Regions from separate parts of the Micromonospora sp. NPDC006431 genome, predicted to be linked through region 1. Evidence: predicted binding sites of a transcription regulator. Region 1 holds the regulator's gene; the other holds the start of a gene.

Region 1 (14,924 bases):
GATGGAGAGCTCGGCGAGCGGGTTGACCCCCATCTCGTCGAGGGCGTGCCGGGCGACGGCGAGCACGGCGTCGGTGTCGACCTCGACACCCGACTCATTGGCGATCTCGATGGACAACTGTCTTCCTCTGGTGGATTAGCGGCGCCGGCCGGCCCGGCCGCCCTGGGCGGTCCGCCCGGGCACGGCGTGCACGCCCTGTGCCTGCTGGTTCTCCCGCTCGGCGTCCCAGCGGGCGTACGCGTCGACGATCTCGCCCACCAGCTTGTGGCGGACCACGTCGGCGCTGGAGAGCTGGGCGAAGTGCACGTCCTCGACGTTGCTCAGGATCTCCCGGACCACCCGCAGGCCGCTGGTCGTCCCGCCGGGCAGGTCCACCTGGGTGACGTCACCGGTGACCACGATCTTGGAACCGAAGCCGAGCCGGGTGAGGAACATCTTCATCTGCTCGGGCGTGGTGTTCTGCGCCTCGTCGAGAATGATGAACGCGTCATTAAGCGTGCGACCCCTCATATATGCCAGCGGCGCCACCTCGATCGTGCCGGCCGCCATCAGCTTCGGGATGGACTCCGGGTCGAGCATGTCGTGCAGCGCGTCGTACAGCGGCCGCAGGTAGGGGTCGATCTTCTCGTTGAGGGTGCCGGGCAGGAAGCCCAGCCGCTCGCCCGCCTCGACCGCCGGCCGGGTCAGGATGATCCGGTTGACCTGCTTGGCCTGGAGCGCCTGGACCGCCTTCGCCATGGCCAGGTAGGTCTTGCCGGTGCCGGCGGGGCCGATGCCGAAGACGATCGTGTTGGCGTCGATCGCGTCGACGTACCGCTTCTGCCCGAGCGTCTTGGGACGGATGGTGCGGCCGCGCCGGGAGAGGATGTTGAGCGTCAGGACCTCGGCGGGCCGCTCGGCGCTGCCCTGCTCGAGCATGCCGACGGTACGCCGGACTGCGTCAGTGGTCAGGGTCTCGCCTTTCTCGATCAGTTCGAGCAGCTCGCTGAAGAGGCGCTCGGCGAGGGCGTTGTCCGCGGGCGCGCCGGTGATGGTGATCTCGTTGCCCCGCACGTGGACGTCACTGTTGACCGAGCGTTCGACGAGTCGCAGGATCTCGTCGCCCGCGCCGAGCAGGTTCACCATGATCTTCTGGTCGGGGACCGTGATCCTGGTCTGCACCCGGGGCGGGCCGGGAGGTGGGGTGCCGGTCATAGGTCGGGCCGTCGGGCCCTGCGCCACCTGCTCTCGATCTCGGCGCCGGGCCCTGCTGGCGCGGCGGTCGGACGTTACGCCCATCGTATCGGGTCAACACCGGCCGCACCGCGTGCATTTCCGCCGGTAGGAGATCAACTACCCGCGGAAGTCGTACCGGTCGAAGGTCTCCTGGTGGCGGGTGAAGCGGTAGGTGGCCCAGTGCATCCGGATTACCGCGCCCCGCTCGTCGCGGGTCAGCCGGAGCAGCTCGCCCACCTCCCGGCCGGCCACGGTCCGGAACACGTCCGGCCGGTCGGGCAGCGGGGCGAAGACCGCCGGCGGCTTGCCGGCCGGGTCGTCCGCGCCCCGGGCCCGCAGCGTCCCGTCGTGCCAGGAGAAGACGTACTCGAAGCCCTCGCCCCACCAGCGGCCCAGCACCCCGCGCAGGTGCGCCGGGGCGGGCGGGCCCGGCCGCCACGGCTCGATCTCCGCCGGGTCGTGCTCGGCGGCGGCGGAGAGCAGCTGGTGGGGCAGCTCGAACACCGGCACGCCCGTGCCGGACGAGCCGAGCACGGCGCAGCCCATCGCGCCCGCCGTACCGTCCCCGCCACGCCGGCCGTAGACGGCGGCCAGGAAACCGGGCATCGCCCCGTCGTGCCCCACGTGCACCACCCGTTGCGGCTGCGGCACCAGGATCAGGCCGAGCCCGAAGCCGGCGGCCCACACCGTCTCGTCGGTCGTGGTGAGCGGCCAGCGCATCTCGTCGAGGGTCGCCGGGGCGAGCACCGCGCCGGCCGGGTCCAGCGCCGCCGGGTCGGCCAGGAAGGCGGCCCAGCGCGCCATGTCCGGCGCGGTGCTCCACAGCTGCGCCGCCGGGGCCACCGCGCCGAAGTCGGTCGGCGGTTCCGGGTGCGCCTCGTCGGAGTACGCGTCGACCAGGAACCCGGTGGCCGCCCGCTCACCGGGCGTACGGCCGGTCGAGGTCAACCCGAGCGGGGCGAGCACCCGCTCCGCGAGCACCTCCGCCCAGGTGCCGCCGCGCAGCCGGGCGACCAGCTCACCGAGGAGCGCCATGCCGAGGTTGGAGTAGTGGTAACGGCGGCCGGTCGGCAGCACCCGCTCCACCCGGGCCAGGTCGGCAAGCAGCTCGTCGACGCCGGGCGCCCGCAGGCTGTCCCAGACGTCGCCGTGCGGCTCGCGTTGCAGGCCCGCGGTGTGCGACAGCAGCCGGCGTACGGTCAGCTCGCCGTGCGCCGGCAGGTCGAGGTGCCGCCCGATCGGGTCGTCCAGGTCCAGCAGCCCGTCGTCGCGGCACTGCATGACCAGCACGGCGGTGAAGGTCTTGGTGACCGAGCCGATCCGGAACACCGTCTCCGGGCCGAGCGGGCTGTCGTTGCCGGTCCCGCCGACCGTGCAGGTCCAGAGCGGCCGGTCCGCCCGGTGCAGGGCGGCCGAGACCGCCGGGATCCGCCCCTGGACCTGCGCCTGCCGCACCATCCGGTCGAGCCGGTCATGCACCGTGATCATGCGTGCAGTCTAGGGACGGCCTCAGCGGCAGAGCATCGGGCCGAGCGGCGCACCGCCGAACACGTGCGCGTGCGCGTGGAAGACCTCCTGGCCGGCGTACGCCCCGGTGTTGAACATCAGCCGGAAGCCGTCGGCGAGCAGCCCCTCCTCCTCGGCCACCGTGGCGGCCGTGGCGAGCACCTCGCCGGCCAGCCCCGGGTCGCCCTGGGCCAGGGTGGCCACGTCCGCGTAGTGCTCCTTGGGGATGACCAGCACGTGCGTCGGCGCCTGGGGGTTGATGTCCCGGAAGGCGAGGGTGGTGGCGGTCTCCCGCACGATGGTGGCCGGGATCTCCCCGGCGACGATCCGGCAGAACAGGCAGTCGGTTCCCATTCGGGCAGTGTAAGGAAGCGGCCCTGTTGACGGGTTCCGCCTGGGGCGGGCCCCGTTGTCAGCCGGCGCGCCCGGTGCGGCACGATGGCGCGCATGACGGGACGGGCGGTACTGGTGACGGGGGCCTCGCGCGGCATCGGGCGTGCGGTGGCGCGGGCGTTCGCGGCGGGCGGGGACCGGGTGGCGATCCACCACCGGGACTCGGCGGAGCTGGCCGAGCGGGTACGCGCCGAACTGCCCGGCGAGGGCCACGTGGTGGTCCGCGCCGACCTGACCGACCCGGACGCCGTCCGGGCGATGGTCGACGCGGCGGCGGAACGCCTGGGCGGGCTGGACGTGCTGGTCAACAATGCCGGCGTGTACGGCCCCCGGGACCTGCCGCACCCGGTCTTCGGCAACACCTACGAGCAGTGGCGCGAGCAGTGGCGGCTGGTGCTGGAGACCAACCTGACCGGGGCCGCCAACGTCACCTGGTGCGCCGCCCAGCACATGCGTGCGGGGGGTGGTCGGATCGTCAACGTCTCCTCGCGGGGCGCCTTCCGGGGCGAGCCGGAGCAGCCCGCGTACGGGGCGAGCAAGGCCGGGTTGAACGCGCTCGGTCAGTCGCTGGCGCTGGCCCTGGCCCCGTACGGCATCGCGGTGGCCACGGTGGCGCCCGGCTTCGTCGAGACGGACATGACCACCACCCACCTCAGCGGCGAGCGCGGCGACGCGATCCGGGCGCAGAGCCCGTTCCGGCGGGTGGCGCGCCCCGAGGAGATCGCCGCCGCGGTGCACTGGCTGGCGAGCCCCGAGGCCGAGTGGGCCTCCGGCACCATCGTCGACCTCAACGGCGCCTCCTACCTGCGCAGCTGACCGCGGCAGAGCCCGATCCCGGGCCGGCCCGACACCCTCCGCCGCCCGCCTTTGCTCTGCAGCCATCCGCGCAGCACCGCCCGTCGTCGGGAGTGCTGCGCCCGTGGCCGCAGAGCAAAGGCGGGCGAGGGGCATCCCGCGGGTGCCGCGACCCGCGCCGCGGCGGAGAACGACTCGCGAACTACCAGCGGCCGAGTCGGGCGGCGAGCACGCTGAGGGCGGCGACGCCGGCGGTGGAGGTGCGCAGCACCGAGGGACCGAGCCGGACGGTACGCGCGCCGGCCTCGCGGAAGGCGGACAGCTCGGCCGGGGCGATGCCACCCTCCGGGCCGACCACCAGCACGATCTCGCCGGTCTCCGGCAGCTCGGCGGTGGCCAGCCGCTCCTCGGCCTCCTCGTGCAGCACGACCGCGGCGGCCGCCCCGGCGATCCGCCGAGCCACCGTCGGGGTCGACTCGTCGGGCGTACCGGCCACGATCGGCAGCCAGGCGCGGCGGGCCTGCTTGGCCGATTCCCGGGCGGTGGCCGCCCACTTCTCCCGGGCCCGTACGCCCCGGTCGCCCCGCCACTGCACGACCGAGCGGGACGCCGCCCAGGGCACGATCTCGTCCACCCCGACCTCGGTCATCGCCTGCACGGCCAGCTCGCCCCGGTCGCCCTTGGCGATGCCCTGCACGACCACGAGCCGGGGGACGGACGCGTCGACGTACCCCCGGGAGGTGACCGCCAGGTCGAGGGTGCCCCGGCCGACGGCGGTGACCACCGCGGCGGCGGTGCCGCCCCGGCCGTCGGCGAGCAGCACCTCCTCGCCGACCCGCAGCCGCTGCACGGTGGCGGCGTGGTGCCCCTCCGGGCCGTCGAGCGTCAGCGTGTCACCGGTGGGCAGCGCCTCGACCAGGAACAGCGGCGCCGACACCTCAGGCGTGCCCGTTGAAGGCGTCACGCATCCGGGAGAAGAAGCCGCCCTGCTTGGTCAGCTCGGCGACCTCCTCGCCGCGGGTCTTGGCGAACTCGCGCAGCATCCGCTCCTGCTCGGCGTCGAGCTTGGTCGGGGTGCGCACGTCGAGGTGGACGTAGAGGTCGCCCCGGCCGGTGCCGCGCAGGTGCGGTACGCCCCGGGCGCGCAGCCGCAGCGTGCTGCCCGGCTGGGTGCCGGACTTGACGTCCAAGGTCTCCTCGCTGTCCAGCGTCTTGATGGTCAGCCGGGTGCCGAGCGCGGCGGCGGTCATCGGCACGGTGACCCGGCAGTGCAGGTCGTCGCCCTTGCGGGAGTAGACGTCGTGCGGCCGCTCGTGGATCTCCACGTAGAGGTCGCCGGCGGTGCCGCCGCCGGGGCCGACCTCACCCTGCTGGGCCAGCCGGATCCGCATGCCGTCCTCGACCCCGGCCGGGATCTTGACGGTGAGCGAGCGGCGGGTCCGCACCCGGCCGTCGCCGGCGCAGGTCGGGCAGGGGTGCGGGATGGTGGTGCCGTAGCCCTGGCAGACCGTGCACGGCCGGGCGGAGACCACCTGGCCGAGGAAGGTCCGCTGCACCGACTGCACCTCACCCCGGCCGCCGCACGCCTCGCAGGTGGCCAGGTGGGTGCCGGCCGCGGTGCCCGCGCCGGAGCAGGTGGTGCAGAGCACCGCGGTGTCGACGGTGATCGGGGCCTCGACGCCGAACGCGGTCTCGTGCAGGTCCAGCTCCAGCCGCAGGATCGCGTCGGCGCCCGGCCGGGTACGCGGGCGCGGCCCCCGGCTGCCGCCGGCCGCCCCGCCGAAGAAGGCGTCCATGATGTCCTGGAACCCGACGAACGGGCCGGCGCCGCCCGGGCCGCCCGGACCCGCGCCCCCACCGCCGGGCGCGAGCGGGTCGCCGCCCAGGTCGACGATCTGCCGTTTCCGGTCGTCCGAGAGGACCTCGTACGCGGCGTTGATGTCCTTGAACTTCTCCTGTGCCTCCGGATCCGGATTGACGTCCGGATGGAACTGCCGCGCCAGCTTGCGGTAGGCGCGCTTGATCTCGTCGTCGGAGGCGTCCCGGCTCACGCCGAGAATGCCGTAGTAGTCCCTGGCCACTGCGTTCCGTGTCCTCATGTTCGTCTCGCGTTGCGCGGTCGTCGGCCACTTTCCGGCCGGCGGCCCTGACTGGTCAGTTCTGGGCCAGCAGATCGCCCACGTAGCGTGCCACGGCCCGCACTGTGGCGATGGTGCCGGGGTAGTCCATCCGGGTCGGTCCGAGCACGCCGAGTCCACCGACGATGGTGCTGCCGGGGCCGTAGCCGGTGCTGACCACGGAGGCGGCGCGCAGGTTGTCGACCTCGTTCTCGTCGCCGATCAGCACCCGGGTGGTGCTCGGCTCGGCCTCGCCGATGAGCTTGAGCAGCACGACCTCCTCCTCGAGCGCCTCGAGGATGGGGCGCAGCGAACCCTGGAAGTCCAGCAGACCACCGCGGGTGAGGTTGGCGGTGCCGGCCAGCGCGAGGCGCTCCTCGTGCCGCTCGACCAGCGTCTCCAGCAGCACGCTGGAGAGCGTGGCCATGGCCGGGCGCAGCTGCGGCGAGGACTCGTCCACCAGCGCCTGGACCAGCGGCGGGGTGTCTGCCAGCAGGGTGCCGACCAGCTTCTCGTTGACCAGCCGGCGCAGGTCGGTGACGTCCTCGGCGGGGATCGGCCCGGGCAGCTCGACCAGCCGCTGCTCGACCCGCCCGGTGTCGGCGATCATGACCACCATCAGCCGGGTGGTGGAGATCGGCACCAGTTCCAGGTGGCGCACCTTGGAGCGGGCCAGGCTCGGGTACTGCACCACGGCGACCTGCCGGGTGAGCTGGGCCAGCAGCCGGACCGTGCGGTGCACCACGTCGTCCAGGTCGACCGCGCCGACCAGGAAGCGCTCGATGGCCCGGCGCTCGGCGGGGCTGAGCGGCTTGACCCGGGAGAGCCGGTCGACGAAGAGCCGGTAGCCGCGGTCGGTGGGCACCCGGCCGGCGCTGGTGTGCGGCTGCCGGATGTAGCCCTCCTCCTCCAGCACCGCCATGTCGTTGCGGACCGTGGCCGGGGAGACGCCCAGCTGGTGCCGCTCGACCAGGGCCTTGCTGCCCACGGGCTCCTGCGTGGCGACGTAGTCCTCGACGATCGCGCGCAGCACGGCGAGCTTGCGGTCGTCGAGACCCATCTCCCACCTCCTGACGCGCCTCGGCCCGCCGGCGCGCGTCGCCACCCGATCGGATCAGCGGCACGCGGTGCCGACTGAGCGTCTGGCACTCGACTGTAGCGAGTGCCAGTCTACGTCGGCGTGCCCGCCGACGCGATGATCAGCGACGGACCCCCGGTGCGGGCCGCCACGCAGTCACGCCCCCTGGGCCGAACAGCCGGACATCCCGGGCGATCTCCCCCTGGCGCGCCCTTGCCCACGGGACCTACCGTGACGTCCATGACTGAACCTCCTCGCCCTCCGGGAGCGGGGGACTCCGGCGCCCAGCCGCCGGAGGCGCCCCCGCCGTCGGCACCGTTCGGCTCGTCGGCGGACGAGCCCCCCACCGCACCACTGTCCGGCGCACCGGCGGGGGGCGACTATCCCCCGCCCGGTGGCTATCCGCCGCCCTCCGGCGGCCAGCCGCCGTCGGGTGGCTACCCACCTCCGGGTGGTCATCCTCCGCCGGGCGGCCACGCCGCGCCCGGCGCCAGCTACCCGACCGGCGGCGGGTACGGGCCGCCCGCCGGCTACGCCAACAACGAAGACAAGACCTGGGCCCTGGTCGCGCACTTCGGCGGCGCGGCGGCGATGTTCATCAGCGCCGGTGTGCTGGGTTGGCTCCCGCCGCTGGTCTCGATGCTGGCCCGGGGCAACCAGTCCCCGACCGTGCGCCAGCACGCGGTCGCGGCGCTCAACTTCCAGCTGCTCTGGTCGATCGTGGGCCTGGTCGGCTGGATCCTGAGCTGCATCCTGATCGGCTTCCTCGGCGTCGGCGCGGCCGTCATCCTCGGGGTGGTGTTCGGCATCCTCGCCGGGGTCAAGGCCAACGAGGGCCAGCTCTACCAGTATCCGATGAGCCTCAGCCTGATCAAGTGACCCTGACCCGGCCGGCCTCCGGGTCGGCCGGGTCCGGCATCGCTCAGGGCAGCAGGTCGCGGACCACCGCGTCGGCCAGCAACCGGCCGCGCAGGGTCAGCACGGCCCGGCCGGCGGCGTACGCGTCGGGGGCCAGCAGGCCTTCGGCCAGCGCCCGCTCGGCGCCGGCCCGGCCGGCCGGGTCCAGCACGTCCAGCGGCAGGCCGGCGGCGAGCCGCAGCCGCAGCATCACGTCCTCCATGTGCGCCTCGTCCCGGGTGAGCACCTCCCGGGCCAGGCCGGGCGACTCCCCGGCGGCCAGGCGCTGCGCGTACGCGGTGGGGTGCTTGACGTTCCACCAGCGCACGCCGCCGACGTGGCTGTGCGCCCCCGGGCCGAGGCCCCACCAGTCGGCACCGGTCCAGTAGAGCAGGTTGTGCCGGCACCGGGCCGCCGCGGAGCGCGCCCAGTTGGAGACCTCGTACCAGGAGAAGCCGGCCGCGTGGAGGGCGGCCTCGGCGGCCAGGTAGCGGTCCGCCGCCACGTCGTCGCTCGGGTACGGCAGCTCGCCGCGGCGCATCCGCGCGGCCAGCCGGGTGCCGTCCTCCACGATCAGGGCGTACGCGCTGACATGGTCCACGCCCGCCGCCACCACCTGCTCCAGCGAGGCGGCGAAGTCCTCGGCGGTCTCCCCCGGCGTGCCGTAGATCAGGTCCAGGTTCACGTGGTCGAATCCGGCGTCCCGCGCCTCCAGGGCGGCGGCGGTGGCCCGGCCGGCGCTGTGCCGCCGGTCGAGGACGGCCAGCACCCCGGGCGCGGCGGACTGCATGCCGAGCGAGATCCGGGTGTAGCCGGCCGCCCGCAGCGCCTTGAGCGACTCCGGGGTGACCGACTCGGGGTTGGCCTCGGTGGTCACCTCGACGTCGGCGGCCAGCCCCCAGGTGCGGTCGATGCCGTCGAGGATCCGGGCCAGGTCGTCGGCGGGGAGCAGGGTGGGCGTGCCGCCGCCCACGAAGACGGTGTCCACCCGCGGCGGCGGGCTGTCGCCCAGCACCCGGCCGGCGAGGGCCAGCTCGGCCAGGACCCTGTCGGCGTAGCTCTCCCGGCTGGCCCCGCCGCCCAGTTCGGCCGTCGTGTACGTGTTGAAGTCGCAGTAACCGCACCGGCTGGCGCAGAACGGGACGTGCACGTAAACCCCGAAGCCGTGGGCGCCGACGGCGCGGCGGGCGGCAGCGGGCAGCGATCCGTCACGCGGGACGGATTCGCCTTCTGGAAGGACGCCGGGCATGGCCACTAGTGTGCCCGGCATGACCTCTCCGGACGCTCTCGTGCGGGTCGCCACGGCCCGTGGGGTGACCACCCTCACCCTGGACAGCCCGCACAACCGCAACGCGCTCTCCACCCCGCTGATGACCGAGCTGCTGGCCGGGCTCGCCGCGGCGGTCGCCGACGACGCGGTCCGGGTGATCGTGCTGGACCACACCGGGCCGGTCTTCTGCTCCGGGGCGGACCTCAAGGAGACCGCCGCCGCGTACGCCAGCGGGACGGTGCCGGCCGGGATGCTGGGCGACGTGCTGGTGGCGGTCCGGGAGTGCCCGAAGCCGGTGCTGGCGAAGGTGGCCGGGCCGGCGCGGGCCGGTGGGCTGGGGCTGATCGCCGCGGCCGACCTGGCGGTCTGCGCCGAGGCGGCGACGTTCGCCTTCACCGAGGTCCGGATCGGGGTGATCCCGGCGGTGATCTCGGCGACCGTGCTGCCGCGGCTGCACCCCCGGGCCGCCGCCGAGCTGTACCTGACCGGCGACACCTTCGACGGCCGGCGGGCCGCCGAGATCGGCCTGGTCACCGCCGCAGTGCCGGCGGACGACCTAGACGCCGCGGTGGCAGGCTACTGCGCCTCGTTGGTGAAGGGGGCGCCGACCGCCCTCACCGGCACCAAGGAGCTGCTGCGCCGGCCGGCCGCGACCGACCTGCGCGCGGAGATCGCCGAGTTGGCCACGCTGTCCACCGGGTACTTCCTCTCGGCGGAGGGCCGGGAGGGCGTGGCTGCGTTCCGGGAGAAGCGGCCCGCCGCCTGGGTGCCCACCGGAGACTGAGGCCGACGGGCCTCCGCACGTGGGGCCGGACGCGGTCGGTGGCGGGGCGGTGACGGAACGGGAGACAACCGGTCGGACGACCCGGTTGGTGCGGCGCGGGACGTACGCTTGTCGGACTGTCGGGACAGGGGGTGCGGGTGCGAACTCGGGTTGCAGTCGTGGCAGGCGGTGTGGTGGTGGCGGTCGTCGCCCTGCTCGGCGTCTGGTTCGTCACGAAGCAGTTCGGGCAGCACCTCCGCCTGCCGATGGCCAGCCGGACCTGCACCGTGCAGGCCGACGGGCGGGTGGTGCTCAGCGCCGAGCAGATGGCCAACGCGGCCACGATCGCGGCGATCGGGGTGCAGCGGCGGATGCCCGAGCGGGCCGTGGTGGTGGCGCTGGCGACCGCGTACCAGGAGTCGCACCTGCGCAACATCGCGCACGGCGACCGAGACTCGCTGGGCCTGTTCCAGCAGCGCCCGAGCCAGGGCTGGGGCACCCCCGAGCAGGTCCAGGACCCGCGCTACGCGGCGAGGAAGTTCTATGCCGCGCTGAAGAAGGTCCGGGGCTGGGAGGAGATGCGGGTCACCGAGGCCGCGCAGCGGGTGCAGCGGTCGGCCTACCCCGAGGCGTACCAGAAGTGGGCCGACGAGTCGGAGGTCCTCACCCGCGCGCTGCTCGGCGACGCGACCGCCGCGGTGGCCTGCACCGTCGGGCTGACGCCGACGATGCGCGGGCCGGCCGCGGCGACGGCCCTGGTGGAGAGCCTGACCCTGGACTGGGGGCTGTCCGGCCTCACCCCACCGACCGACCTGACCGGGTTCGCCGTCCCGGCGGCGGACAGCCGCAACGGCTGGCGGTACGCCCACTGGCTGGTCTCCCACGCCGACGACCACGGGGTGAAGCGGGTCCGCTTCGGCGACCTGGAGTGGACCGCCGAGCACGGCACCTGGGACAAGGTGAAGGGCAGCCGGACCGCGTCGACCCAGGTGCTGGCGGAGGTCTTCGCCGCCACGTGACCCGGGCCCGGGCAGCGCGGCCGCCAGCCGGGGCCGACGCCGGTCAGCGGCCGGCGGCGCCGAGGCGGCGAAGGACCTTCGCCCGGATCGGCTCGGGCAGCTCCGGCACGTCGGCCAGCCGGGGCAGCAGCTCGGGCTCCAGCGTGGTCGCCCGGAACATCTCGCCGATGGTCACCCCGTGCGCCGGGCGTTCCACCACCTCCACCAGGTCGCCCGCGCCGGTCTCCCCCTCGCGCAGCACCCGCAGGTACGCCCCGGGCGCGGCCCGGACGGTGAACCGCTTGATCAGGTCCGGTACGCCCCAGAAACCGGCGAAGGTGGTGCACGGGGTGCGCGGCTTGGTCACCTCCAGCAGGGCGGAGCCGACCGCCCACCGCTCGCCGATGACCGCCCCGGTGACGTCCACCGCGTAGGTGGTGAGGTTCTCGCCGAAGGCGCCCGGACGCAGCGGCCGGCCCAGCTCGGTGGCCCACCAGCCGGCGTCCTCCGCGGCGTACGCGTACACCGCCTGGTCGGGGCCGCCGTGGTGGGCCCGCTCGCCGATGAAGTCGCCGGCGACCCCGTCGAACCGGACCAGCACCGGGCCGTCGACCGGCCGCTTGTCGATCCCGCTACGGCCGCTCGGGTCGCCCGCCCACTCCGCCTCGGTCACCACGCCGAGGTTCACCGCCGCCAGCCTGCCCGTCATGGCGGTCAGCCTACGGGCACACTCCCGGCGCAGGAACCGCGCCGAGCGGGGCCCCTGCTCGACGGGACGCGTCAAGCAGGGCGCGTTCCGTGCCCCTCAGCCCTTGACCGCCCCGGCGACCAGGCCGGAGACCATCCGGCGCTGCACCAGCAGGAAGAAGACGATCACCGGCAGGGTGAACAGTGTGGAGGCGGCCATCACCGAACCCCAGGCGGTGTCGTCCCGGCCGAAGAAGAACGTCATCGCCACCGGCAGGGTGTACTTGTGCTGGTCGTTGACGAAGGTCAGCGCGAAGATCAGCTCGTTCCAGGCGGTGATGAAGGAGAAGATGCTGGTCGCCACCAGCCCGGGCGCGACCAGCGGGAAGAGGATCCGGCGGAAGGTCTGGGCCCGGCTGGCGCCGTCGATTGCCGCCGCCTCCTCCAGTTCCTTCGGCACCGCGGCCACGAAGCCGCGCAGCATCCACACCGCGAACGGCAGCGAGAAGCCCAGGTACGTGAGGATCAGGCTGGGCAGGGTGTTGTAGAGCCCGAGCCGCTGGATCATCAGGAACAGCGGGATGACCAGCGCCTCCAGCGGGATCATCTGGACCACGAGCAGCAGGATCAGGAAGGTGGTCCGCAGCCGGAACCGGAACCGGGCCACCGCGGTCGCCGCGAGCAGCGCGACCAGTCCGCTCAGCAGCACGGTCGCCACCGCGACCAGCGCGCTGTTGAGGAAGAAGTCGGTGAACGTCACGCCCGGGATCAGGTTCCCGGTGAGGATCTCCCGGTAGTGCTCCAGGGTGGGTTCGGCCGGCACCGGACGCGGGGTCGCCGAGAAGATCTCCCGGTTGGGCTTCAGCGAGGTGGCGACCATCCAGTAGACCGGGAAGGCCGCGAAGAGCGCGACCAGCAGGCCGGCACCGTTGAGGGCGATCTTCTTCACTACTCGTCCTCCTGCCGGAGCACCATGCGGACGTACAGGGCGGTCACCGCGAGCAGGATCAGGGTGAGGATGACCGCGATCGCCGACCCGAGGCCGTACTTGGGCGGCGGCGAGAACGCCTCCGCGTACGAGTAGATCGAGAGCATGAACGTCGACCGGTCCTGGGTGCCGCCGGCCAGCACGAACTGCTGGGTGAAGACCTTGAAGTCCCAGATGGTGGAGAGCACCACCAGGATGCCGAAGACCGGGCGCAGCATCGGGAAGGTGACGGACCAGAAGACCCGCCACGGCCCGGCCCCGTCCACCCGGGCCGCCTCCTGCAGTTCGCTCGGCACGCTCTTCAGCCCGGCCAGCACGCTCACCGCGATGAACGGGAACGAGTGCCAGACGACCACCAGGGTCAGGATCGCGAAGAACAGCAGCGGGTCGTTGAACCAGCCGTAGCCGGTCCAGTCACTGCGCCCGAAGAGCGTGGTGGAGAGCCCGTCCGGCAGCTTGTTGAACAGCCAGGTGACCAGGCCACTGGTGTCGTCGAAAATCCACTTCCAGACGATGGTGCCGGTCAGCGCCGGGGTGGCCCAGGCGAGCATCACGCAACTGGCGACGAAGGTCGCCATCTTCTTGCCGAGGCGGTTGAGCAGCAGCCCGACCAGGGTGCCGATGATCATCGTGAGCACCACGGTCACCACGGCGAAGAGCACGGTGTTGCGCAGCACCGTACGGAAGAACGGATCGCCGAGGATCTGCGCGTAGTTGGCCAGGCCCACCCACGGCCACTCGCGGTCCCCCCGCAACTGTCGGACACTGTCCAACTTGTAGAAGGACATCATCACGACCTGACCGAGCGGCCAGAGCAGCAGTACCGCGATGACCGCCAGACAGGGCAGGAGCAACAGGTACGGGAGATGGTCCACCCGGCGGCGGCGCCGCGCGGGGGTCTCCCGCGCGGCGCCCGTCCCGGTGGCCTCGGTCAGCGTCGTCACTTGGCGTTGAGGATGCTTTCCATCTCGGTGGCCGCGTCGGCGGTGGCCTTCTCGACCGTCTTCTGGCCCTTGATGACCGAGCTGTTCATGGCCTGGGTCACCGTCTTGGTCCGGCTGACCTCGACCCACTTCGGGGTGAGCGGGGTCAGCTTGGTGTTCTGCATGGCGGTGGCGAACGCCCCCATCACCTTGTCGTTGGCGTAGTTGCCGCCGCCGACGAGGTCCTTGTAGACCGGGAAGAAGCCGAGGCTGCTGGCGAACTCCTGGTCCTTCTGCTTGCTCAGCAGCACGGTCAGGTAGTCCCAGGCCAGGGCCTGCCGCTTGCTGTCCTTCCACAGGGCGATGTCGGAACCGCCGGCGAAGGCCGGGGCCGGCTTGCCGTCCGGACCCGGGATGGGGAACGTGCCCCACACCTTCTCGATGTCCGGGTTGTCCTTCTTCATCGCGCCGCCCTGCCAGCTACCGGCGAACGCCATGGCGGCGTTGCCCGTCGCGAACTGGGTCCGGGCGTCGACCTCGTTCCAGCCGGCGGCGGCCGGCGGGGCGACCTTGTGCACGGTCACCAGGTCGGTCCAGAACTTGACCGCCCGCTGCGCCTCCGGGGTGTTGTAGCCAGACTTCCAGGTGTCGCCCTGCTTGGTGGCGATCTCCCCGCCGGCGGCCCAGAGGAAGGAGTAGAACGGCAGTTCCGAGTTGCCCGGCAGGGCGATGCCGTACTTGCCCGGCTTCTTGGCCTGCACCGTCTTGGCGGCGGCGACCAGCTCTTCCCAGGTCGTCGGCGGCTGCACGCCGGCCTCGGCGAACCAGTCGGTGCGGTAGTAGATGGCGCGTACGCCGGCGTACCACGGCACGCCGTACTGCTTGCCGTCGAGCTGGGCGTTCTTCACCAGGTCGGGCAGGATGTCCTTGCCCTCGGCCCAGCCGTTGAACTTGTCGGTGACGTCGGCGAGCGCCTCCTGGGCCGCCCAGCCCTGGGTCTCGGTGTTGCCCAGCTCGGTGACGTCCGGTCCCTCACCGCCGGCCAGGGCGGCCTGGAACTTCTTCGGCGCCTCCAGCCAGGGGATGTACTGCACCACCACGTCGGTCTCGGGGTGCTTCTTCTTGAACTCGGCCTCGACGCTGTCGAGGAACTTGGTCTGGGCGTCGCCGCCCTCGCCCATCATCCAGACCGTCAGCTTGCTGTTGTCCGCGGCCTTCTCGTCGTCCCCGGAGCCACCGCAACCGGCGAGCACCATCGCGGCCGAGGCCACGATGGCGGTGACCGGCGCCAGCC
Region 2 (14,924 bases), on a different contig from region 1:
TCGGGGTGGACACCCGGGTCACCGCGCCCGGCTGGGAGCCGCACTCCGACGCCGTGCTGGTCCTGCACGTGCCGGCCGGGCTGGACCGGGCGTACCTCTTCTCCCTCCCCCGCGACCTGGTGGTGGACATCCCGGCCTTCCCGAAGGCCGGCTACCCGGGCGGCCGGACCAAGCTGACCCACGCGATGAGCTACGGCAGCCGGGTCCCCGGCGACAAGGCCCACCCCAGCACCGCCCAGGGATACGAACTGCTGCGCACCACGGTCAGCCGGTACACCGGCCTGCGCATCGACGCCGGCGCGGTGATCAACTTCGGCGGATTCGACAAGCTGGTCGACATCCTCGGCGGCGTGGACCTCTATGTGGACCAGCGGGTCGCCTCGATCCACCGCCGGCCCGACGGGCGCTACCGGGACCGGGCCGGCAGCACCTACACCGGCCCGCAGATGGTCTACGAGAAGGGCGACCGCCACCTGACCGGCTGGCAGGCACTGGACTACGCCCGGCAGCGCTACACCGCCGGCGGCGACTACACCCGGCAGCGCCACCAGCAGCAGCTCATCCGGGCGCTGGCCCGGAAGGTCCTCGACCAGGGGCTGGCCCGGGACCCGGAGCGGGTCGACCAGGTGGCCGCCGCCCTCGGCGACACCCTGGTATACGTCGGCGGCGGGCGCCGGCTGGTGGAGTTCGGGTACGCCCTGGGCGGGCTGCCGGCGGACGGTTTCGTCCTGGTCGGACTTCCCGGCGACGCGGTGGGCAAGGGTGGGTCCTACCGCGGCGAGCAGCTCCAGCCCGTGGGCCGGCAGTTCCTGGCGGCGCTGCGCGGCGGCACCGCGGACGCGTTCCTGGCCGCGCACCCGGCGCTGCGCATCAAGACCTGACCACTGTCGGCCGGAACGGCCTGCGGTGCCGGCGTTGACCGCGGCCCTTCCTCACAGCCGCTTCGGTGCGGCCGGCCGCTCGGTGTCGTAGAGCCAGGCGTCGAAGAGCTTGCCGAGCTTCTTGTGCGAGATCCGCTCGGCCAGAGCCACGAAGTCCTGGGTGGTGGCGTTGCCGTTCTTCTTCTCCTCCGCCCAGGTCCGCAGGATGGAGAAGAAGGCGGCGTCGCCGACCGCCACCCGCAGCGCGTGCACGGTCATGCCGCCCCGCTCGTACACCGACTGGCTGAACAGGTTCGCCACCCCCGGCTTGCCCGGCGGGGTACGCCAGACCTGCCCCGAGGCGCCCGCGTACTTCTGGTCGAAGGTGCGCTGGACGGTGGACTGGCCGGTGTGCTCGGCCCAGAGCCATTCGGCGTACGTGGCCAGGCCCTCGTTGAGCCAGATGTCCTGCCACTTCTGCAGCGCCACGCTGTTGCCGAACCACTGGTGGGCCAACTCGTGCGCGACCACCCCGGTGTTGTCGCCCTGCCGGAAGAAGCTGGCCGAGTAGACCGGGCGGCTCTGCGTCTCCAGCGCGTACCGGATCCGGTCGTCGGCGACCACCACCCCGCCGTACGCGTCGAACGGGTACGGCCCGAAGACGCTCTCCAGGTAGTCGGCGACCTCGGTGGTCCGGGCGATCGACCGGTCCGGCGCGCCCTCGGCCACCTTCGTGGTGACCGCGCTGTAGACCGGCCGTCCCCGGTGCTCCCCGGTGGTCACCCGGAACTTCCCGATCGCCACCGTGGCCAGATAGCTGGCCATCGGCGACCCCTCCGACCAGCGCCAGGTGGTCCAGTCGCCCTGGGTGGTCCGTCCCTTCGGGACACCGTTGCTGACCGCGGTGAGCCCCTTCGGCACGGTGATCTCGAAGTCGTAGGTGGCCTTGTCGGAGGGGTGGTCGTTGACCGGGAACCAGGTGCTCGCCGACTCCGGCTGGCCGAGCGCGATCGCCCCGTCGGCGGTGTGCAGCCAGCCGCCCTCGCCGAGCGCGTCGTTGGGCAGGGCGGCCGGCTCGCCGTCGTACCTGATCTGGACGACGAAGCCGTTGCCGGAGGTCAGGCCGGTGGCCGGGGTGACCACCAGCTCGTCGTCGGTGCGGGCGTGGGCGGCCTGGGCCCCGTCCACGGTCACCGACTGCACGGTCAGCCCGGCCAGGTCCAGGTTGAACGCGGAGAGGTTCGCCGTCGCGGTGGCCCGCAGCTCGGTGGTGCCGGTGAGCTGGTCCTTCGCCGGGTCGTAGCGCACCCGGACCGTGTAGTGGGTGACGTCGTAGCCGCCGTTGCCGTAGCTCGGGAAGTAGGCGTCGCCGGCCCCGGCCGCACCCGGCCCGAAGGTCCGCGCGGCCGTCGCGCTGGGCGGCCCGACGGTCGGCGCCGCGGCCGGGTCGGCCGAGCCGCAGCCGGCGAGCAGCAGCGTGCCGCAGGCCAGCAGCCCGAGGCGTCGTCGTCCGCTCCGCCGTGCCCGCGTCATCGCCCTCGATCCCTCCTCGGCCCTGCCCGGGCCGCTCCGCCCGCGGCAGCCTACCGATCGATGATCACGCCCGCGTCACGGCAGGGCGGGCGCGCTGGCACCGACCAGCCAGGCGTCGAAGAGCGGGCGCAGCGACCGGCCGGCGACCCGCTCCGCGTACCCGATGAAGTCGGCGGTGGTGGCGGTGCCGTTCCGCCGCTCGGCCAACCAGCCGCGCAGCATGCGGAAGAAGGTCTCGTCGCCGACCGCGCGGCGCAGCGCGTGCACGGCCAGCGCGCCGCGCTGGTAGACCGCGTCGCCGAACATCGCCGCCCGGCCCGGGTCCACCGTCGGTTTCGTCCAGTCGGTCACCGCGTACCGGTCGGCGAAGGCCTGCGCCACGGTGCGGACGCCGTCGTGCTCGTTCCAGAGCCACTCGGCGTACGTGGCGAAGCCCTCGTTGAGCCAGATGTCGCTCCACCGCGACAGCGAGACGCTGTCGCCGAACCACTGGTGGGCCAGCTCGTGCGCCACCACCTCGGTGTTCGGCCGGCCGCCCCGGAAGAAGCCCGGCCCGTAGACCGGCCGGGTCTGGGTCTCCAGCGCGTACCGGATGCGCTCGTCGGCGACCGCGATGCCGCCGTACGCGTCGAACGGGTACGGCCCGAACCGGTCGGCCAGGAAGTCGGCGACCTCGCCGGTCCGGGCCAGCGCCCGGGCGGCCGGCCCGTCCGCCGGCAACCCGGCGGCGACCGCGGTGACCAGCGGCTTCCCGGCGTGCGTGCCGGTCGACACCCGGTAGTTCCCGATCACCAGGGTGGTCAGGTAGCTGGCCATCGGCGACCCCTCGGACCAGCGCCAGGTGGTCCAGCCGTCCTTGCTGGACCGTCCCTTGGGCACCCCGTTGCTCAGCGCGGCGAGCCCGTCCGGGACGGTCACCTCGAGGTCGTAGGTGGCCTTGTCGGAGGGGTGGTCGTTGACCGGGTACCAGGTGCTCGCCGACTCCGGCTGGCCGAGCGCGATCGCCCCGTCGCCGGTGGCATGGAAGCCGCCGTCGCCCAGTTCGCCGCTGGGCAGCGGCTGCGGCACCCCGCCGTACGCCACCTCGACGGTGAACCGCTTTCCGGCCGGCAGGCCGTGCGCCGGGGTGACCACCAGCTCGTTGCCGTCCCGCCGGTGGGTGGCCGGGGCGCCGTCGACGCGTACCCGGTCGACGGTGAGGCCGGCGAGGTCGAACTGGAACCGGGACAGCCCGGCGGTCGCGGTGGCGGTGACGGTGGCCTGGCCGGTGAGCCGGTCGCTGGCCGGGTCGTAGCGGACCTGCAGCGCGTAGTGGGCGACGTCGTAGCCGCCGTTGCCGGCCCCCGGCACGTACGGGTCGCCGAGGTCGGCCGCCCCGGGTCGGAACCGCGCGTTTGCGTCCTCGTCGGTGCACCCGCCCGCCAGCAGCGCGACCGCCAGCACCGCCGCCGACCACCGCCCCCGTGTCATCCGCCGAGCCTAGACGCGCGACGGCGCGGGTGAGACCGAATCCACACCCGCGCCGACGCCGGTCGAGTCAGCGGTCGAGGACCAGGCCGACCTTCTGGAACTCCTTGAGGTCACGGTAGCCGCACTTGGCCATCGCCCGGCGTAGACCGCCGAAGAGGTTGAGCTGGCCGTCCGGCTCGTCGGCCGGGCCGAAGAGCAGCTTCTCCATCGCGCCCAGCGGCTCGCCGGCCACCTCGAACGCGCCGCGCGGCAGCGACGGGTGGCTGGCCGCCGAGTGCCACCAGGCACCGCCGGCCGGGGCCTCCGCGCAGCGGGAGAGCGGCTCGCCCAGCATCACCGCGTCCGCGCCGCAGCCGAGCGCCTTGGCGATGTCGCCGGAGGTCTGGATGTCGCCGTCGGCGATCAGGTGCACGTACCGGCCGCCGGTCTCGTCCAGGTAGTCCCGGCGGGCCGCCGCGGCGTCGGCGACGGCGGTGGCCATCGGCACCCGGATGCCGAGCACCGACTCCGTGGTCGACCAGTCGTCGCCGCCGATGCCGACGATCACGCCGGCCGCGCCGGTGCGCATCAGGTGCAGCGCGGTCTTGTAGTCGGTGCAGCCACCGACGATGACCGGCAGGTCGAGGTCGGCGATGAACTCCTTGAGGTTCAGCGGCTCGTCGGTGGTGGAGACGTGCTCGGCCGAGACGATGGTGCCCTGGATGACCAGGATGTCCACGCCGGCGTCCAGGATCACCGGGGCGAGCGCGAGGGTGTGCTGCGGGGACACCCGGACGGCCACCGTGCCGCCGCCGGCCCGCAGCTCGCGGACCCGCTCGGCGATCAGGTCCGGACGGATCGGCTCGGCGTACACCTCCTGGAGCCGCTTGGTCGCCCGGGCCTCCTCGTCCAGGCCGGCCAGCTCCTCCAGCACCTTGGTCGGGTTCTCGTACCGGGTCCACAGGCCTTCGACGTTGAGCACGCCCAGGCCGCCGAGCTGGCCGAGCTGCACCGCCGAGGAGGGGCTCATGGTCGCGTCGGACGGGTGCCCGACGCAGGGGATGCCGAACTGGTAAGCGTCGAGCTGCCAGGCCGTGGAGACGTCGTCGACGTCCCGGGTGCGGCGGCTCGGCACGATGGCGATGTCGTCCAGGTGGTAGCCGCGCTGCGCGGTCTTGCCCAGCCCGATCTCGACCACGTCACGCATGGGGGACTCCAGGTGGTTGGGGGTGATGGTCAGCGGGTGTGGTAGTTGGGCGCCTCGACCGTCATCTGGATGTCGTGCGGGTGGCTCTCCTTGAGCCCGGCCGCGGTGATCCGGATGAGCTGGCCGCGCTCGTGCAACTCCGGGATGCTCTCGGCACCGGCGTACCCCATCGCCAGCCGCAGCCCGCCGACGAGCTGGTGGGCGACCTGGGAGAGCGGGCCCCGGTAGGGCACCTGGCCCTCGACGCCCTCCGGGACCAGCTTCTCGTCGCTGGTCACGTCCTGCTGGAAGTAGCGGTCCTTGGAGTACGACTTGGCCTGGCCGCGGGACTGCATCGCGCCGAGCGAGCCCATCCCCCGGTACGCCTTGTACTGCTTGCCGTTGATGAAGAGCAGCTCGCCCGGGCTCTCCTCGCAGCCGGCCAGCAGGCCGCCGAGCATCACCGTGTCGGCGCCGGCCACCAGGGCCTTGGCGATGTCGCCCGAGTATTGGATGCCGCCGTCGCCGATCACCGGCACGCCGGCCGGGCGGGCCGCCCGGGTGGCCTCCATGATCGCGGTGATCTGCGGTACGCCCACCCCGGCCACGATCCGGGTGGTGCAGATGGCGCCGGGGCCGACGCCCACCTTGACGCCGTCCGCGCCCGCGTCGACCAGCGCCTTCGCGCCGGCGTACGTGGCCACGTTGCCGCCGACGATGTCGATGGCGACGTCCTTCTTGAGCCGGGCGACCATCTCCAGCACGGCGCGCTGGTGGCCGTGCGCGGTGTCCACGATCAGCACGTCGACGCCCGCGTCGACCAGGGTGCGGGCCCGCTTGTACGCGTCCTCACCCACGCCGATCGCGGCGGCGACCCGGAGCCGGCCGGCGGAGTCCTTGGTGGCGTTCGGGTACTGCTCGCTCTTGGTGAAGTCCTTGACCGTGATCAGGCCACGCAGCTTGCCCGAGTCATCGACGATCGGCAGCTTCTCCACCTTGTGCTGCCGGAGCAGCGCCAGCGCATCGTCCTTGCTCACCCCAACCGGGGCGGTGACCAGCGGGGTGCGGGTCATGATCTCGCGGACCGGGGTGGACGGGTCGGAGACGAAGCGCATGTCGCGGTTGGTGACGATGCCGACGAGCTCGCCCTGCCCGTCGACCACCGGTACGCCGGAGATGCGGTAGCGGCCACAGAGCGAGTCGACCTCGCGGAGGGTGTCGTCCGGGCTGGCGGTCACCGGGTTGGTGATCATGCCGGACTCGGAGCGCTTCACCAGGTCGACCTGGAGCGCCTGGTCCTCGACGGAGAGGTTGCGGTGCAGCACACCGATGCCGCCCTGGCGGGCCATGGCGATCGCCATCCGCGCCTCGGTGACGGTGTCCATCGCGCTGGACAGCAGCGGGATGTTGAGCTCGACGGTGCGGGTGAGCTTGGTGCGGGTGTTCACCCGGCTCGGGACGACGTCCGACTCGCCGGGCTGGAGCAGCACGTCGTCGAAGGTCAGCCCGAGCGGCACCACCCGCGCCGAGCCGGCCGGCAGTTCGGGCAGGTGACCGCCCAGCTCGCCGCCGTCGACGCCGGCAGTAAGGTCGGTGCTGGGCGAATTCTCCACGATTGCTCCCCTGAGCTGTTTCGGACGGGCTTCAGCGAGGCGGCGTGCGCCTGGACCGGCGCACGCCGAGATGACGGCGCGTCGCTTCATCGTACCCACCAACCAGTGCGGGTCCCGGCAGCGGCGGGCCAGGGTAGGCGGCGCCACAGGGAGTCCCGGGGGCGGACTTTTCGGTGTTGCGGGGACTACGGTGAGGGGGTGCACGAGGAGCCCATCGACCCGTTCAACGGCGACCCGGCCGATCCGGCTGCCGGCCTGCACGACCCGCGCGAGGACGATCCGCTCGACCCGCTGACCGAGGTCGAGCGGCAGGACGTCCTGGAGGACCTCGCCGACCTGGAGATCTACCAGGCCCTGCTCCAGCCGATCGGGGTGCGTGGCCTGGTCATCGAGTGCGAGGACTGCCGCGAGCCGCACTACTTCGACTGGGACCTGCTCCGGGGCAACCTGCGCCACCTGCTCAACTCCGGGCTGCCGCGGGTGCACGAGCCGGCCTATGACCCGGACCCGGACCACTACGTCAGCTGGGACTACGCCCGGGGCTACGCGGACGGCGTGCACGACACCCTGACCGAGGGCACCGAGGACGACCCGTCCGCCGAGGACTGACCGCCGGGCCGGTGCCGCTCAGGCGACCAGACCGGCGCGGAAGCCCGCGGCCACGGCGTGCGCCCGGTCCCGGGCGCCCAGCTTGCGGAACAGCCGGCGGGCGTGCGTCTTGACGGTGTCCTCGGAGACGAACAACTCCCGCCCGATCTCCGCGTTGCTCTTCCCCTCGGCCATGCCGAGCAGCACCTGAAGCTCCCGCTCGGTCAGCCCGATGGCGCTGCGGGCGTTGGGCGTGGCACGCTGCGGACCGCCCGCCGGCGCCGACTCGGCATCGGCCGGATCGGGGGCGTCCTCGCCCCGCTGCACCGGCACCACCGTGGGCGCGCCGCCCGGCACCTCCGGCGGGCCCGCCGACCAGGCCGGCGCCGGCCCGGCGGGGGTACGCCCCGGCGCGGCCGAGCGGGCCGTCCCGCCGACCGCCGCAGCGTCCCGGGCGGGGTCGGTCACCCGGTGCTTGGCCGCCCGTCCGGGAGCGGCGAGCAGCAGCAGGGCCTTCGCCACCGCGCTGGTCAGATCATGGTCGGCGCCCTGGATGAGCCCACGCGCTCCGGCGCTGATGGTGGCCGCCGCCGCCTCCGACTCCTCGGTCCCGAGCAGCAGCACCGCGGCCTGGGGCGCCCGGGCGAGCACCCGCCGGACGAAGCCCGCGCTGTCCGGCCGGGTGAGGGCGGTGTCGGCGAGCACCACGTCGACAGGACGTTCGGCGAGCCGCAACATCACCTCGGGATCGGAGACCGCCGTCCGGACGACGCCGGACAGCCCGAGCCGCGCCGCCGCGGAGGCCAGGTGCTGGGCCGCGATTGGTGTCCGAACGCATACGAGAACGTTACGCACAGTCGCTCTCCTCTCCGCCTCAGAGCAGACCACGACGGGGTCGGGTCAGGAGGAGGTTCCGGGCAATCATCAGAACTTTTCCGGCAGATGGGGCATATGCCACCAACTGTCCGAGGTTTTCGATCAAAGATGTGTGAGCGCGGGACAGCCCGGGTACCGAGGGGCCAGGCCGGAAACGGGTGTCCCGCGCGGACCGCCGACCGGTAGCTGGCCACGAAGGATTCTCCGCGGTGCCGCGCGGGAGGAGGGGTGCTGATGTCGAACGTACGCAGATTGCCTGGACCCATTGTCGACCTGTGGGACTGGCAGCGGCTCGGTGCCTGCCGGGGGAGGGACAGCGCTCAGTTCTTCCACCCGGACGGCGAGCGCGGCTCCTCGCGGCTGCGCCGCGAGTCCGGCGCCAAGGCCGTCTGTCGGGCCTGCCCGGTACGGGCCGAGTGCGCCGCCCACGCCCTGTCGGTCCGCGAGCCGTACGGCGTGTGGGGCGGGTTCAGCGAGGCGGAGCGGCTCCGGCTGCTCGCCCTCGGCTGGGAGGACCTCGCCGACCGCCGGCACACCCGGGTCGACGTGGCCCGGCTGGAGGCCCGGCTCGGCCAGCCGCACAGGTCCACCGTGCCGGAACAGCGCAAGGTCGCCTGACCGGCCGACACCGACCATCCCGACGCCGTGTCCCGGGACGCGGCGTCGGGTGTGCGCCGTCGAGCCGGACCCGCCAGGCGACTCCGGCTCCGCGCGGGGAGGCAGTTTCCCGCTCCCTTTCGAGCTGACGTCACGAACGACTCGGCACGCGCGTGAGTCGTTCACGACATCAGCTCCAGAGCGAGCGAGCAGCGCCTCTCCGGCCCCGCGCCGCCAGCCACCCGCGGCGGCCACCCTCGCCGCGCACGTGCGGCGTCGTGGAGATCGACCCGGCGTCCGCCGGCCGGTTCAGCCGACGGTGACCCGCACCGTGTGCCAGCCGGTGGCCCCGTCCGGCGCGACCGGCCGCAGCTCCCCCGGCTGGGTATCGCCGTCGGCGTCGGAGGCGCGTACCTGGAGGGTGTGCTCGCCCGGGGTGGCGGCCCAGCGCCACGACCACTGCACCCAGGTGTCCACCGAGACCGTCGGGGCGAGCGTCGCCTGCTGCCAGGGCCCGCCGTCGACGCGTACGTCGACGGTCCGGATGCCCCGGTGCTGAGCCCAGGCCACCCCGGCGACCGTGACCGGGCCGGCGGTGAGCCGGTTGCGCGGGCGCGGCGTGTCGATCCGCGACTGGGTCTTGATCGGCGCCTGCGCCGACCACCCGCGCGGCACCCAGTACGCGTCGAAGTCGGCGAAGCGGGTCAGCTCCAGCTCGGTCACCCACTTGCACGCCGAGACGTACCCGTAGAGCCCGGGCACCACCATGCGCACCGGGAAGCCGTGCTCGACCGGCAGCGGCTCGCCGTTCATGCCGACCGCGAGCAGCGCGTCGCGGCCGTCCCGCAGCACCGCCGTCGGGGTGCCGCAGGTCCAGCCGTCGACCGAGCGCCCGACCACCTGGTCCGCGCCCTCCTCCGGCTCGGCCTCGTCCAGCAACTCCTTGATCGGTACGCCGAGCCACCGGGCATTGCCGATCAGGTCCCCGCCCACCTCGTTCGAGACGCAGGCCAGCGTCACGTAGCGCTCGACCATCGGCCGGGCGAGCAGGTCGGCGAAGCTCAACTCGATCGGCTTGCGTACCCGGCCGTGGATGCGCAACCGCCAGGTCGCCGGGTCCACCTGCGGCACCACCAGGGCGGTGTCGATCCGGTAGAACTCCCGGTTCGGGGTCACGTAGGGGGCGAGCCGGCTCACCGACAGGTCCGCGCCGGCCGGCACCGGCGGGGCGGGCGCCACCGGGGTGGGCAGGGCCACCGCCTGCCGGGCCGCCGAGACGCCCCGCCGGCCAGCCAGCCAGTGCCCGCCGAGCCCGGCCACCGCCGCCGTCCCGGCCAGCAGGCCGACGCCGCGCAGGAACCGCCGCCGCGGCCCCGGATCCCCGCGCTCCAGCGGCTCCCACCCCGCGACGGGCTCCTCCCGCGCGAGCGCGGCGACGGCCGGGGGTGGGATGGGCCCGGGTGAGGTGGCCCGGTGTGGTGTGGCCGGAGCCGCCGGCCCCGGATCCACCCGCAGCGGGCCGGCGACGAAGGCCCAGAGCGTCAGCGCCCCCAGCCCGCCGCCGACCAGCGAGGGCAGCGCGTCGGCGGCATCCGCGCCGGCCCGGGTCAGCGCGGCGGCCACCCCGAGGGCGGCGAACCCGGCGATGCCGGCCGCGCCGGCCCAGAGTCGCCGGGCCGCGAGCACGCCGAGCAGCGCGGCGAACGCGGCCAGCAGCACCGCCGTCCCGACCAGCAGGGCGATCTTGTCGTACCGGCCGAAGAGCGCGATGGCGACCTGCTTGAGCGGCTCGGGCACCAGGTCGACCACCAGACCGCCGACCGCGATCAGTGGCGCCGAGCGGGGCCCGGTGAGGACGGCCACCGGCTCGGCCGAGCCGATCGCCACGGCCGCGGCGGTGACCCCGGCCAGCGCCGCCCGGCGGCGGGACATGCTGCTCACGCCGACCAGTGTGGACGCGCCCAGCGGCCGACCGCCAGCCACGTCAGCGTTCCGTAAGCAGATACGGATCAGGGCACACCGCGTGGGCGGTGTGCCCTGACTCAGGCCGTACGGGGAATCAGAAGCCCGGGCCGTGCTGGTGGCCGTGACCGTGACCGTGGCCGTGCCCACCGCCGGCGGCCGGCTCGGCCTTCTCCGGCTTCTCCACCACCAGGCTCTCGGTGGTGAGCAGCAGGCCAGCGATCGAGGCGGCGTTGGTGACCGCGTTGCGGGTCACCTTCACCGGGTCGATGATGCCGGACTTGACCAGGTCCACGTACTCGCCCTTGGCGGCGTCGAGGCCGTGCCCCCAGTCCTTGCCGGCGACCTTCTGCACCACCACGTAGCCGTCGTGGCCGGCGTTCTGGGCGATCCAGCGCAGCGGCTCGACCAGCGCCTTGCGCACGATCGAGACGCCGACCTTCTCGTCACCGGTGAAGCCGAGGTCGTCGTCGAGCGCCGGCAGGATCTGGGCCAGGGCGGCGCCGCCGCCCGGGACCGTACCCTCCTCCACCGCGGCCTTGGTCGCCGCGATGGCGTCCTCGATGCGGTGCTTGCGCTCCTTCATCTCGACCTCGGTGGCCGCGCCCGCCTTGATGACCGCGACGCCACCGGAGAGCTTCGCCAGCCGCTCGGCCAGCTTCTCCCGGTCCCACTCGGAGTCCGAGGCCTCGATCTCCTTGCGGATCTGGGCGACCCGGTCGGCGACCTCGGAGGCCCGACCGCCACCGTCGACGACGGTGGTGGTCTCCTTGTCGACCACCACGCGGCGGGCGGTGCCGAGCACCTCCACGCCGACCTGGTCGAGCTTGTAGCCCAACTCCGGGGCGACCAGCTCGGCACCGGTGAGGATCGCCATGTCCTGCAGCATCGCCTTGCGGCGGTCACCGAAGCCGGGAGCCTTCACCGCGCAGACCTTGAGGGTCTTGCGGATCGCGTTGACCACCAGGGTGGACAGCGCCTGGCCCTCGACGTCCTCGGCGATGATCAGCAGCGGCTTGTTCTGCTGGAGGACCTTCTCCAGCAGCGGCAGCAGCTCCTCGATCGCCGAGATCTTCTGGGTGGTGATCAGGATGTACGCGTCCTCCAGGACCGACTCCTGCCCCTCCACGTCGGTGACGAAGTTGGGCGAGATGAAGCCCTTGTCGAACTGGAGGCCCTCGGTCACCTCCAGCTCGGTGGTGAGCGCGGAGCCCTCCTCGACGGTGATGACACCGTCGCGGCCGACCTTCTCCATCGCCTCGGCGATCAGCTCGCCGATGGTGGCGTCCTGCGCGGAGATCGTCGCGACGTGCGCGATCGACTCCTTGTCGGCCACCTCGACGGCCCGGCCGAGCAGGGCCTCGGAGACCTTGGTCGCCGCCGCGTCGAGGCCCCGCTTGAGGCCGGCCGGGTTGGCGCCGGCCGCCACGTTGCGCAGGCCCTCGCGGACCATCGCCTGGGCCAGCACGGTCGCGGTGGTGGTCCCGTCGCCGGCGACGTCGTTGGTCTTGGTCGCCACCTCCTTGACCAGCTGCGCGCCGAGGTTTTCGTACGGGTTGGTGAGCTCGATCTCCTTGGCGATGGTCACGCCGTCGTTGGTGATCGTCGGTGCACCGAACTTCTTGTCCAGGACGACGTTGCGCCCGCGCGGGCCGAGGGTGACCTTGACCGTGTCCGCGAGAGCGTTGACACCGTGCTCGAGCAGGTGCCGGGCGTCGTCCGAGAAGCTGAGGATCTTCGCCATCGGTATCCCTTCGAAGCGTCGTTGCCCCGGCCCGGCGAGCCGGACCGGGGCAACGACACTGATCGGTTGCTTACTTCTCGATGACCGCGAGGACGTCGCGGGCGGAGAGCACCAGGTACTCCTCGCCGGCGTACTTGACCTCGGTGCCGCCGTACTTCGAGTACAGGACGGTGTCGCCGACCTTCACGTCGATCGGAACGCGGTTACCCTTGTCGTCGATCCGGCCCGGGCCGACAGCGAGGACGGTGCCCTCCTGCGGCTTCTCCTTGGCGGTGTCGGGGATCACGATGCCCGACGCCGTGGTGGTCTCAGCCTCGTTCGCCTGGACCACGATCCGGTCCTCGAGCGGCTTGATCGCAACCTTGGTCGCGGTAGTCACGGGCATACCCTCCTGGGGTACTGGTTTCGTTGCCGGTCGGCATGCCGACCGGCGTCAATCTGCCACATGCCACCGGGCGGGGCCGTCGTCGCGGGTGCCGGTCCGCCTGGCGTTCAACCCCCGGACACCAGGGCCCGGGCGTTGGCACCCTCAGGGTGAGAGTGCTAATCGCAGGTTATTCCTCGGCTAGCACTCCGTCAAGGAGAGTGCCAACGCAACCGCCCCCGTGTCGCCCACACCTTCGCCCCCGGCGGGCTGGCGACCCTTCGTCGTCGCCACCGCCACCCTCCGGGTAACCCGGCACGCCGCCCTCGCCAGGTCGGCGATCTGGCGAGGTCCCGGCCCACCAAACCCGCCACGTCGGCGACGTCGCGGGACCCGCCCCGCCGGCCCCCGCCAGGTCGACGACCGGGCGCCGACCAGGGCCGGGAGAATGGGCGGGTGGATCTCGAACAGCTCGCCGCGCTGCGTACCCCCGAGGGGTCGGCCGCCCTCGCGGCGGCCGCCGAGGTGGCCGGCGGCGACCCGCTGGCCGCGGCGGCCCGGCTCCGTTCGGCGGGGCTCCCGGCCGGGTTGGCCGCCGCCGCGCTCACCCAGGCCGAGCTGCGCCGCCGAGCGGTCGGCAAGTTCGGGCCCGAGGCCGCCGGCATGTTCCTCACCCGCCCCGGGCTGGAGCAGGCCACCCGCCGGGTGGTCGCCGACCGGCGGGCCGCGCGGCTGCGCGCCGCCGGCGTGCGCACCCTCGCCGACCTGGGGTGCGGCCTCGGCGCCGACGCACTCGCCGCCGCCCGCGCCGGCATCCGGGTGTACGGGGTAGAGGCCGACCCGGTGACCGCCGCGATGGCCGCCGCGAACGCCGAGGCGGCCGGGCTGGCCGACCTGTTCACCGTCGAGTGCGGGGACGCGACGGCGTTCGACGTGACCCGGGTGGACGCGGTCTTCTGCGACCCGCAGCGACGGGCGACCGGCACCGGCCGGCGGATCTTCGATCCGAACGCCTACTCGCCGCCCTGGGATTTCGTCACCGGGCTGGCCGAGCGGGTGCCGCGGACCGTGGTGAAGGTGGCCCCGGGGCTGGACCACGCGCTGATCCCGGCGGGCGCCGAGGCGGAGTGGGTCAGCGTGGCCGGCGACCTGGTCGAGGCCGCCCTCTGGTGCGGCGAGCTGGCCGAGGTGCCCCGCCGCGCGACCGTGCTGAAGGAAGGGCCCCCGCCCAACGCCGCCGGCAGCGGAGCGGCCCCCTGCCATCAGCTCACCGGCTCCGGTGACGCCGAGGCGCCGGTGGGCGCGGTCCGGCGGTACGTGTACGACCCCGACCCGGCGGTGGTTCGCGCGCACCTGGTCGCCGAGTTGGCCGCGGAGCTGTCCGCGACCCTCGCCGACCCGAGCATCGCCTACCTGTACGCCGACGCGCCGGTGGCCACCCCGTACGCCCGCTGCCTGGAGGTCACCGACGTGCTGCCGTTCTCGCTGAAGCGGCTGCGGGCTCTGCTGCGCGAGCGACGGGTCGGGCGGGTGGAGATCCTCAAGCGCGGTTCGGCGCTCGAACCGGAGCAGCTGCGCCGGGGCCTGAAGCTCGCCGGCAAGGCGGCGGCCAGCCTGATGCTCACCCGGGTGGGCGGCGCGCCGACCGTGCTGATCTGCCAGCCGGTGCCGGGCTGAGCCCGGATTTCGACTCGCCCCGTCGGGCCGGGCGGGGTTAGCTTGTCGGGCATGGCGGGACAGGGCACTCCGGCGACGGCGCTGCTGGCGCAGCGCAAGATCAGCCACAGCACCCACCCGTACCAGGTCTCGCCGGACGCGCCGAACTACGGCGCGCTGGTCGCGGCGGCCCTCGGGGTGCCGCCGGAGCGGGTGTTCAAGTCCCTGGTCACCGAGGTCGACGGCGGGCTGACCGTGGCGGTCGTGCCGGTCACCGGGGAACTGGACCTCAAGGCCCTGGCCGCCGCGGTGGGCGGCAAGCGGGCGACCATGGCGGACCGGGCCGTGGCCGAGCGGGCCACCGGCTACGTGCGCGGCGGGATCAGCCCGCTGGGCCAGCGCAAGCGGCTGCCCACGGTGGTCGACGCGTCCGCCCTGGGCCACCCGAGCGTCTACGTCTCGGCGGGTCGCCGCGGCCTGCAACTGCAACTCGCCC

What was found. The regulator HrcA, encoded in region 1, represses chaperone genes, less so after heat shock. The targets are predictions, from matches to a motif close to GGTTNGCACNCTCNNNNNGAGNGTGCNAACC.
Region 2: a site for HrcA is predicted at 12,927-12,957, ahead of groES (co-chaperone GroES). Genes of this name have one in related genera too.

Annotation. Positions count from the first base shown of each region.
Region 1 covers NZ_JBIAHQ010000002.1:527,395-542,318, forward strand. Annotated here, with positions in the region: gene ybeY (rRNA maturation RNase YbeY) at 1-117, opposite strand, end outside; gene ACFYM6_RS06005 (PhoH family protein) at 136-1,194, opposite strand; gene ACFYM6_RS06010 (serine hydrolase domain-containing protein) at 1,333-2,703, opposite strand; gene ACFYM6_RS06015 (histidine triad nucleotide-binding protein) at 2,725-3,075, opposite strand; gene ACFYM6_RS06020 (SDR family NAD(P)-dependent oxidoreductase) at 3,169-3,930, shown strand; gene ACFYM6_RS06025 (16S rRNA (uracil(1498)-N(3))-methyltransferase) at 4,112-4,846, opposite strand; gene dnaJ (molecular chaperone DnaJ) at 4,848-5,990, opposite strand; gene hrcA (heat-inducible transcriptional repressor HrcA) at 6,064-7,086, opposite strand; gene ACFYM6_RS06040 (DUF4870 domain-containing protein) at 7,345-7,983, shown strand; gene hemW (radical SAM family heme chaperone HemW) at 8,027-9,250, opposite strand; gene ACFYM6_RS06050 (enoyl-CoA hydratase-related protein) at 9,270-10,055, shown strand; gene ACFYM6_RS06055 (hypothetical protein) at 10,187-11,053, shown strand; gene ACFYM6_RS06060 (MOSC domain-containing protein) at 11,097-11,741, opposite strand; gene ACFYM6_RS06065 (carbohydrate ABC transporter permease) at 11,838-12,668, opposite strand; gene ACFYM6_RS06070 (sugar ABC transporter permease) at 12,668-13,651, opposite strand; gene ACFYM6_RS06075 (sugar ABC transporter substrate-binding protein) at 13,648-14,924, opposite strand, start outside.
Region 2 covers NZ_JBIAHQ010000005.1:90,303-105,226, forward strand. Annotated here, with positions in the region: gene ACFYM6_RS11955 (LCP family protein) at 1-881, shown strand, start outside; gene ACFYM6_RS11960 (M1 family metallopeptidase) at 933-2,393, opposite strand; gene ACFYM6_RS11965 (M1 family metallopeptidase) at 2,469-3,863, opposite strand; gene ACFYM6_RS11970 (GuaB3 family IMP dehydrogenase-related protein) at 3,931-5,049, opposite strand; gene guaB (IMP dehydrogenase) at 5,079-6,641, opposite strand; gene ACFYM6_RS11980 (DUF5319 domain-containing protein) at 6,840-7,250, shown strand; gene ACFYM6_RS11985 (LuxR C-terminal-related transcriptional regulator) at 7,269-8,084, opposite strand; gene ACFYM6_RS11990 (WhiB family transcriptional regulator) at 8,340-8,723, shown strand; gene ACFYM6_RS11995 (molybdopterin-dependent oxidoreductase) at 9,012-10,643, opposite strand; gene groL (chaperonin GroEL) at 10,762-12,408, opposite strand; gene groES (co-chaperone GroES) at 12,479-12,793, opposite strand; gene ACFYM6_RS12010 (methyltransferase domain-containing protein) at 13,229-14,449, shown strand; gene ybaK (Cys-tRNA(Pro) deacylase) at 14,501-14,924, shown strand, end outside.